One region of the Rhodobium gokarnense genome, then DNA from elsewhere that is predicted to be linked to it. Evidence: riboswitches for the same ligand, from Rfam matches in the RefSeq annotation. Region 1 holds a riboswitch; each other region holds the start of a gene.
The links. A riboswitch is a leader RNA that binds a small molecule or an ion and turns the genes downstream of it on or off. The one in region 1 is predicted to bind cobalamin.
Positions count from the first base shown of each region.

Region 2: linked by a shared signal. The riboswitch ahead of M2319_RS08210 (hypothetical protein) and the one ahead of M2319_RS01420 (cysteine-rich small domain-containing protein) in region 1 are both predicted to bind cobalamin.
Region 3: linked by a shared signal. The riboswitch ahead of M2319_RS22840 (DUF4198 domain-containing protein) and the one ahead of M2319_RS01420 (cysteine-rich small domain-containing protein) in region 1 are both predicted to bind cobalamin.

Region 1 covers NZ_JAOQNS010000001.1:301,455-303,710, forward strand. Annotated here, with positions in the region: gene cobS (adenosylcobinamide-GDP ribazoletransferase) at 1-58, opposite strand, end outside; gene cobU (bifunctional adenosylcobinamide kinase/adenosylcobinamide-phosphate guanylyltransferase) at 207-713, shown strand; cobalamin riboswitch at 751-934, shown strand; gene M2319_RS01420 (cysteine-rich small domain-containing protein) at 1,049-1,402, shown strand; gene M2319_RS01425 (cobyric acid synthase) at 1,847-2,256, opposite strand, start outside.
Region 2 covers NZ_JAOQNS010000004.1:117,164-119,419, reverse strand. Annotated here, with positions in the region: gene M2319_RS08215 (ArnT family glycosyltransferase) at 1-265, opposite strand, end outside; gene M2319_RS08210 (hypothetical protein) at 389-790, opposite strand; cobalamin riboswitch at 899-1,118, opposite strand; gene pbpC (penicillin-binding protein 1C) at 1,170-2,256, opposite strand, start outside.
Region 3 covers NZ_JAOQNS010000021.1:14,072-16,327, reverse strand. Annotated here, with positions in the region: gene M2319_RS22845 (class I SAM-dependent methyltransferase) at 1-442, opposite strand, end outside; cobalamin riboswitch at 662-879, shown strand; gene M2319_RS22840 (DUF4198 domain-containing protein) at 1,032-1,826, shown strand; gene cbiM (cobalt transporter CbiM) at 1,868-2,256, shown strand, end outside.

The sequences.
Region 1 (2,256 bases):
TACGCGCGGCCGGGCCGGCGGGCTTTTCCTCGGTCGGGTTTCCTGGCTGGTCGTCCATGTTGCAGGCCTTCGTGTTCGTGCCGGCCTTTCCTAGGACGCTTCGGCGGCGCCTGCAATTGCCGGGGCGGTATCGGCGGGGGCGATTGAACGCCGCGGCGCCGGCGGCTATGGATCGCCGGTATCGAGGTGCAGCGGGAGTTGGCGACATGGGCGAGATTATTCTGGTGACGGGTGGCGCACGCTCGGGAAAGAGCGTCTTTGCCGAGGAGCGGGCCAAGGGCTTTGCCGGCCGGCCGGTCTATATCGCCACATGCGAGCCCTATGACGACGAGATGCGCGAGCGGGTCGCGGCCCATATCGATCGGCGCGGGAACGACTGGGAAACGGTCGAGGAGCCGCTGGCGCTGGCAAAGGCGCTCGACGAGACGGACGGAGCGGGCGCACGGCTGGTCGACTGCCTGACGGTGTGGCTCGCCAATTTCATGCTGGCCGAAAAGCCGTGGGAGGGCGAGGTCGACGCGCTCCTTGAGGCACTTCAGCGCCAGCAGAGCCCGGTCGTCCTTGTCACCAACGAGGTCGGCATGTCGATCGTGCCGGAAAACGCGCTCGGCCGCGCCTTTCGCGACGCGCAGGGGATTCTGAACCAGAAGGTGGCGGGCGTCGCCGGCGAGGTGACTCTGGTCGTCTGCGGCCAGGCGCTGAGGATCAAGTAGGCCGTTCGGAGAGCTTGACGCTGCCGGCAAACACTTTAGGTATCATCGATGTGTTGGTGCCCCCTTGAACCGGGGGTGAAAAGGGAAGCCGTTCCGGCGCTGCCCCCGCAACTGTACGCGGCGAGCCAAGCCCGCAAAGGCCACCGGTCAAGACCGGGAAGGCCGGGCAACAAGGTGACGACCCGCGGAGCCAGGAGACCTGCCAGCACGCTTTTCGACCACGGGCGGTGGGCCCGGCGGGACGCGCGGCCGTTTTTCGGCCCGTTGCACCGTTCCCCTCCACCCGCATTTCAGACAGCCGAGCCCGCAAGGCCCGGCGTGGACGAGGCAGGACCATGCAGCCCAAGGACATGACCAAGAACGAGGCCTTCAAGGGGTTCACCAACGAGGCCTGCCCGTTCCTGCCCTGCCATCAGGGGGTGACGCGGGAGTTCAACTGCCTGTTCTGCTATTGCCCGCTGATCGCCTATGAGTGCCCGGGGCCGTACGAGGTTTACACCGACAAGAACGGCCTGACGCGCAAGGACTGCTCGGCCTGCAAGCTGCCCCATGACGGCTATCTGCAATCATGGAATTTCATCCAGAAATGGCTCGAATACCCGGTGGTCTGGAAAGGCGAGGAGCAGACCGATCCGCCGACGAAGCGGCCAAGACCGCCGGGGGCGCCGGAGGACGAGGACGAGGAATAGACGGACGTTTTTCTGCGCCGGTGCTGGCGCCGCAGGGTGATGGTCTCCGTCCATCGTCATTGCGAACGAGCGAAGCGAGCGCGGCAATCCAGGGCCGCGCTTCCAACATGCCGAGCGCCGGTGGCTGATGCTCCTGTGCCCGCCAAACCCTCCGTCGTCACCCCGGACTTGATCCGGGGCCCATTGTCCCTCTCGACACGGTATGTCGGTTGTTGGTTGGAACGGGCAGTGGTCCGAGGGCAGGCCGCGCCAAAGCCGATGCGGGCAACCGTGCGGATAGGGGCAATGGATCCCGGGTCTCCGCTTCGCTCCGCCCGGGATGACGGCGGAGGGTGCAGCGATCAAGCGATCCAGTTCGCAAATGCCGTTCTGGATCCACGCGTCGCCTTCGGTCCCTCGCGATGCCGGCGCACCTCATCTGCTTTCGCCAGTATGGCGTCCTCGTTACCGCGCGAGCCCCAAAAGCGCGTCGAGGTCGAGGTCCTGTTCCAATTCGCCGGCAAAGGCGTCGAGGGCGGCTTCCACGGCCTCTTCGTACTGGTGCCTCGATGCCGCGCCGCCCATTTCCGAAATCCAGTGGCTCCTGAACGCGTCTGCGGAAAAGAGGCCGTGCAGGTAGCCGCCCATGATGCGACCGTCGGGCGAGACGGCGCCTTCGGGGCGGCCATCGAGCCTTAGCCAGGGGCGGACGAGGCCGGGGCCTTCCGTTGTGCCCATGTGCATCTCGTAGCCGGTGACGCGAGTGCCGCTGATCTCCTCAGACGCGTCGATCGCCACGAGGCGCTTTTGCGGGCCGATGGTGGTTGCGATGTCGAGGAGGCCGAGGCCCGGCGTCTCGCCAGCGGGGCCTTCGA
Region 2 (2,256 bases), on a different contig from region 1:
GGAGATCCCGGCGCGGCCGCTTGGGCGCCTCGCCTTTTGGGGGCTCGGCCTTCGGCGGTTCGGGCTTCGGGTCCTCGGCCTCGACCGGTTCCGGCTCAGCAGGTCCGCCCCTGTGAAAGGCGGGAGCTTCGGCCGTCGGCGCCTCAGCGGCCGGCGGGCCACCCGCAGGCGCCGGCCCGGGCACGGGCGCATCCGCTGCCTTGGCCGCGTCCGGACCCGTCGCACCCGGAGCCTTTTCCTCCGGCTTGCCATCGCTCGTTGCCATCGACCAACCCCCTGCGGCGGTGCGCCTGTCGCGCTCCTTCATCTCAAGGGCCCAATCTATCGGACGCAGGCGCGACGGCAATCGGCCCTTTCGCCTCAGCCGCAAGGAGCACTTGAAACCGCCTCAGTTGACCGGAACGGTCTCCGAGACGACCCGCGCCGATGCCGGCTCGCCGACCGTCTCTGCTTCCGCGATGAGGTCGCCGAGATCGGCGCTCCGGGCGATATCGCCGAAGACGTAGGAGCGGACGGCCGAGACGGAAAAGCCGAGCCGGCAGGACCGCCCGCACTCTTCCACGATGGCGCAGCCGTCAAAGGCGAAGTCGGTTCCAGCGCCGCTGCCCGCCCCGCCGAAGGCGCGCGCGGCATCGAGCTGGGCGATCAGGCTGAGGCCCGGCCGGCACACCGTTCCGGTATGCGGACAGATCGTGTTGAGGGTGATGACCCGGCGCAGCCGCATCGCGGCGGCAAGGTCGGCGCCGTCGAGGCGGCGGAAGGGCTGGGTCCTGGCGTTGCTCGGGTCCATGGCATCGATCCGTGTCGGCCCGCTTGGGGCACGGCGAAACGGTCGAGGACCCGGCGAAGGCGGGAAGCATCCATGATCGTATCTCCTCCGGAACACCCCGTCCGGGTTGGGGTTGCGGTCATGACGGCAGGTCTCCTGGCTCGCGGGTCGACGCTTCGTCCGGCCTTCCCGGCCTTGAAAAGGCCAGTGGCATGATCGGACGGGCTCGCCGCTCACAGTTGCGGGGGCAGCCCCGGCTTCGGCCCTCGATTTAAGGAGGGTCTTCCGGGTTCCCTTGGATCCCGTGCCGTGATTCCGGCGCGGGACGACCGTCGCTGAAAACGCTAGCGACGACGGCGGATAATGGCAACCGGCAGAAATACGGGGCGCGGCGAAATGCCTATTCGATGTATACGGTGACCCGGTCGGCCTCGCCGTTGCGGTCGACGACGGCGATGGTGACGAAGCCCGGCCCGTCGGGCAGCCAGCGCGCCTCGCGGGCAAAGGGCGTCCTCTCGATCGGCCGGCCGTTGGCGAACCAGATGAAGGGCGGCGCGCCGTCGCGGACCTTCAGCGCCAGCGGCACGCTGCGCCCCGCGTCGAGCCCGAGGTCGACCGTCGTGCCGTTATGCGGAAAGGCGATGCTCGGCCCCCGCGCCCGCTCCGAAATGCCGGTCTCCGGATGCCGCCAGCGCCGCAGCGGCGGCGGCAGTTGCGCGGTCGAGGCCACCAGCGTTCCGGCGGGCGCGCGCGGCAGCGGCACCTTCTCGCCGAGCCGGGCGAACGCATCGACGAGGATCGGCGCGGCCGAGGAAATACCGGTGAGGCCGAGGACGGGCGCGGCGTCCGGCCGGCCGGTCCACACCCCCACCACATGGGCGCCGTCGAAGCCGACGGCCCAGGCGTCGCGATAGCCGTAGGAGGTGCCGGTCTTGAAGGCGATGTCGCCGGCCGGCGCATTCGGCGGCGGCGGCGTACCGGAAAGGACGTCGGCGACCTGCCAGGCCGCCCGGGCCTCAAGAACCCGCTCCTGCCTCGGCTTTGCCGGCGGATCGTCCCGGCTGGCAAAGAGAGTCACCGCCGTGCCTGTCTCGGCAATGGCGGCATAGACCTCCGTGAGGTCGAAAAGGGTGATGCCGACGCCGCCGAGCCCGACGGCAAGGTTCGGCGCGGCAAGGTCGGGAAGCTGCGGATGCGCGCCGGCCCGCCCGAGCCGGGCGACGAGCTTGGCCGGCCCGACGGCATCCAGCAGCGCCACGGCCGGCACGTTGAGCGACAGTTGCAGCGCCTCGCGCATCGTCACCGTGCCGCGATAGCCGCCGTCGAAATTGGTCGGCGCATAGCCGGCAAAATCCGTCGGCCGGTCGTCGATGAGGCTCTCCGGATGGCCGATGCCGCCCTCAAAAGCGAGCCCGTAGATCAGCGGCTTCAGGGTCGAACCCGGGGAGCGCACGGCCCGGGTCATGTCCACATGGCCCTCACGCGCC
Region 3 (2,256 bases), on a different contig from region 1:
CGTCGATCAGCCGGACGGCGGAGAAATAGGAGCCGCTGGCCACCGGCTCGACGACGACCACGGTCGTGCCGGGCCCGCAGACGCGCGCGGCCTCGACAAGCGCCGTCGCCATCTCCGCTTGCGGAATGTGGTGCAGGCTGTTGAGGAAGATCGCGCCGTCGAACGCGCCGTCCTCATAGGGCAGTTCGGCACCGGAAAGGAGATGGAAGTCGGCCTCGGGAGCCGCCTTTTTCGCCTCCTCAAGGGCGATCTCGTTCGGGTCGAGCCCGGTGATCGTCGCGCCGCGCTCGATCAGCGCGGCGGCGAGCGCGCCCTTGCCGCAGCCGATGTCGAGGATCGACTGGCCGTCGATCTCGCCGAAGCCGAGTTCGATCACCTCCATGGCGGAGGTCGGTTCGGCAACGGTCGGAAGGCCGGTGAGTGAGGGCATTTCGATGGACATGACTGGGTCCCCTTGTTGGCGTGCTGGAATGGGCGGCGCGGGCATTTATGACATATTACAACCACCAAATCCCGGACGTGGGGCACGAAGCGGCGACGGCAAGGCAACAGATTGTCGCGCCCCACAGCGCCGCCCCCGTCGCCGCCTCCCTGCGGCGCACCTTGCCGTCGGCCTTTCGCATACCGGGTGCGATGTCCGATTGACAAGCCGGAACGCGCCTTCGATAGTGGCCGCGATGGTTCCCCGGAATCGCTTTTCGGGGATGAAAAGGGAACACGGTACGGCTTTTGCCTTTCGGCCGAGTCAAGTCCGTGGCTGCCCCCGCAACTGTATGCGGCGAGCGCTGCCCCAAACCGCCACTGGCCCCAAAAGGCCGGGAAGGCGGGGTAGCGCGACGACCCGCGAGCCAGGAGACCTGCCATCGCCCGCCGCCGGGGTTCCCCGGCGATTTGACTGACCGGACGCCGGGGTGAGCGTCGAGTGCAGTCGGCCGGGTGAGGTCCCCTCTCCCGCCGTCGCCTCTTCTCCCGCGCGTCTCCTGTGAAACCGGCAATTGAGCCGGTCGCCAAGACCATACGGGAGACTCGACATGAAAAAACTTCTGACCGCCGTGGCCGGCCTTGCCGCCGCCACCTTTGCTGCCGCGCCCGCCGCGGCCCATTTCCAGCTCGTCTACACGCCCGAAGTGAACGTCGAGGAGGCCGGAGACCTGCCCTTCAAGCTGATCTTCTGGCACCCATTCGAGAACGGCCATGTCATGGATATGGCAAAGCCTGAGGCCTTCTACGTCGTCCACAAGGGCAAGAAGACCGACCTGATGGACGCCCTCAACCCGATCACCTTCACCGGCTCGGGCAACGCGGCCGCGGCCTTCGAGGCCACCGTGCCGGTCCGCCGCAACGGCGACTACGTCTTCGTGGTGGAGCCCGCGCCCTATTACGAGGGCAGCGAGGACATCTTCATCCAGCAGATCACCAAGAGCTACGTCAACAAGGGCGGCATGCCGACCGGCTGGCACGAGCCGATCGGGCTCGCCACCGAAATCGTGCCGCTCAACAAGCCGACCAACGTGATCGCCGGCTCGACCTTTTCCGGTAAGCTGCTGGCGGACGGCAAGCCCGTTGCCGGCGCCGAGATCGAGGTGGAGTTCATGGCCGCCGAACCGGACATGGACGCCAACACGCCGAAGGATCCGACCGCCTCGCCGATGCCGGGCGGTGCCCTTGTCGCCGTCACCGATGCCGACGGCGAATTCACCTTCGGCATTCCAAAGGCCGGCTTCTGGGGCTTTGCCGCGCTCGGGTCCGGTCCGGCCAAGGAGCACGAGGGCAAGGAGCTCTCCCAGGACGCCGTGATCTGGGTCCGCGCCTACGACATCCAGTAGTGGCCCGGCGGCCCGAACGGCAACAAGAGGAGGAAAGGTCCATGCATATCGTCGACGGCGCCCTGACGCTCCCGGTCGTCGCAGGCGGCGCGGTCGTTGCCGCAGGCGGCATCGCGCTGGGGCTGAGGTCGCTGACGATGGAGAAGATCCCGGCCGCCGGCGTGCTGTCGGCCACCTTCTTCGTCGCCTCCCTCATCCACGTGCCGATCGGGCCGTCCAGCGTCCACCTGATCATGAACGGCCTTGCCGGGCTGGTGCTCGGCTGGGCCGCCTTTCCCGCCCTTTTCATAGGGCTATTGCTGCAGGCGGTTTTCTTCGGCTTCGGCGGGCTGACGGTGCTCGGCATCAACACGCTCAACATCGCCCTGCCCGCCGTCATTGTCTACTATCTCTGCCGGCGCGGCATCGCCGCCCGCTCCTCCGCCGTTGC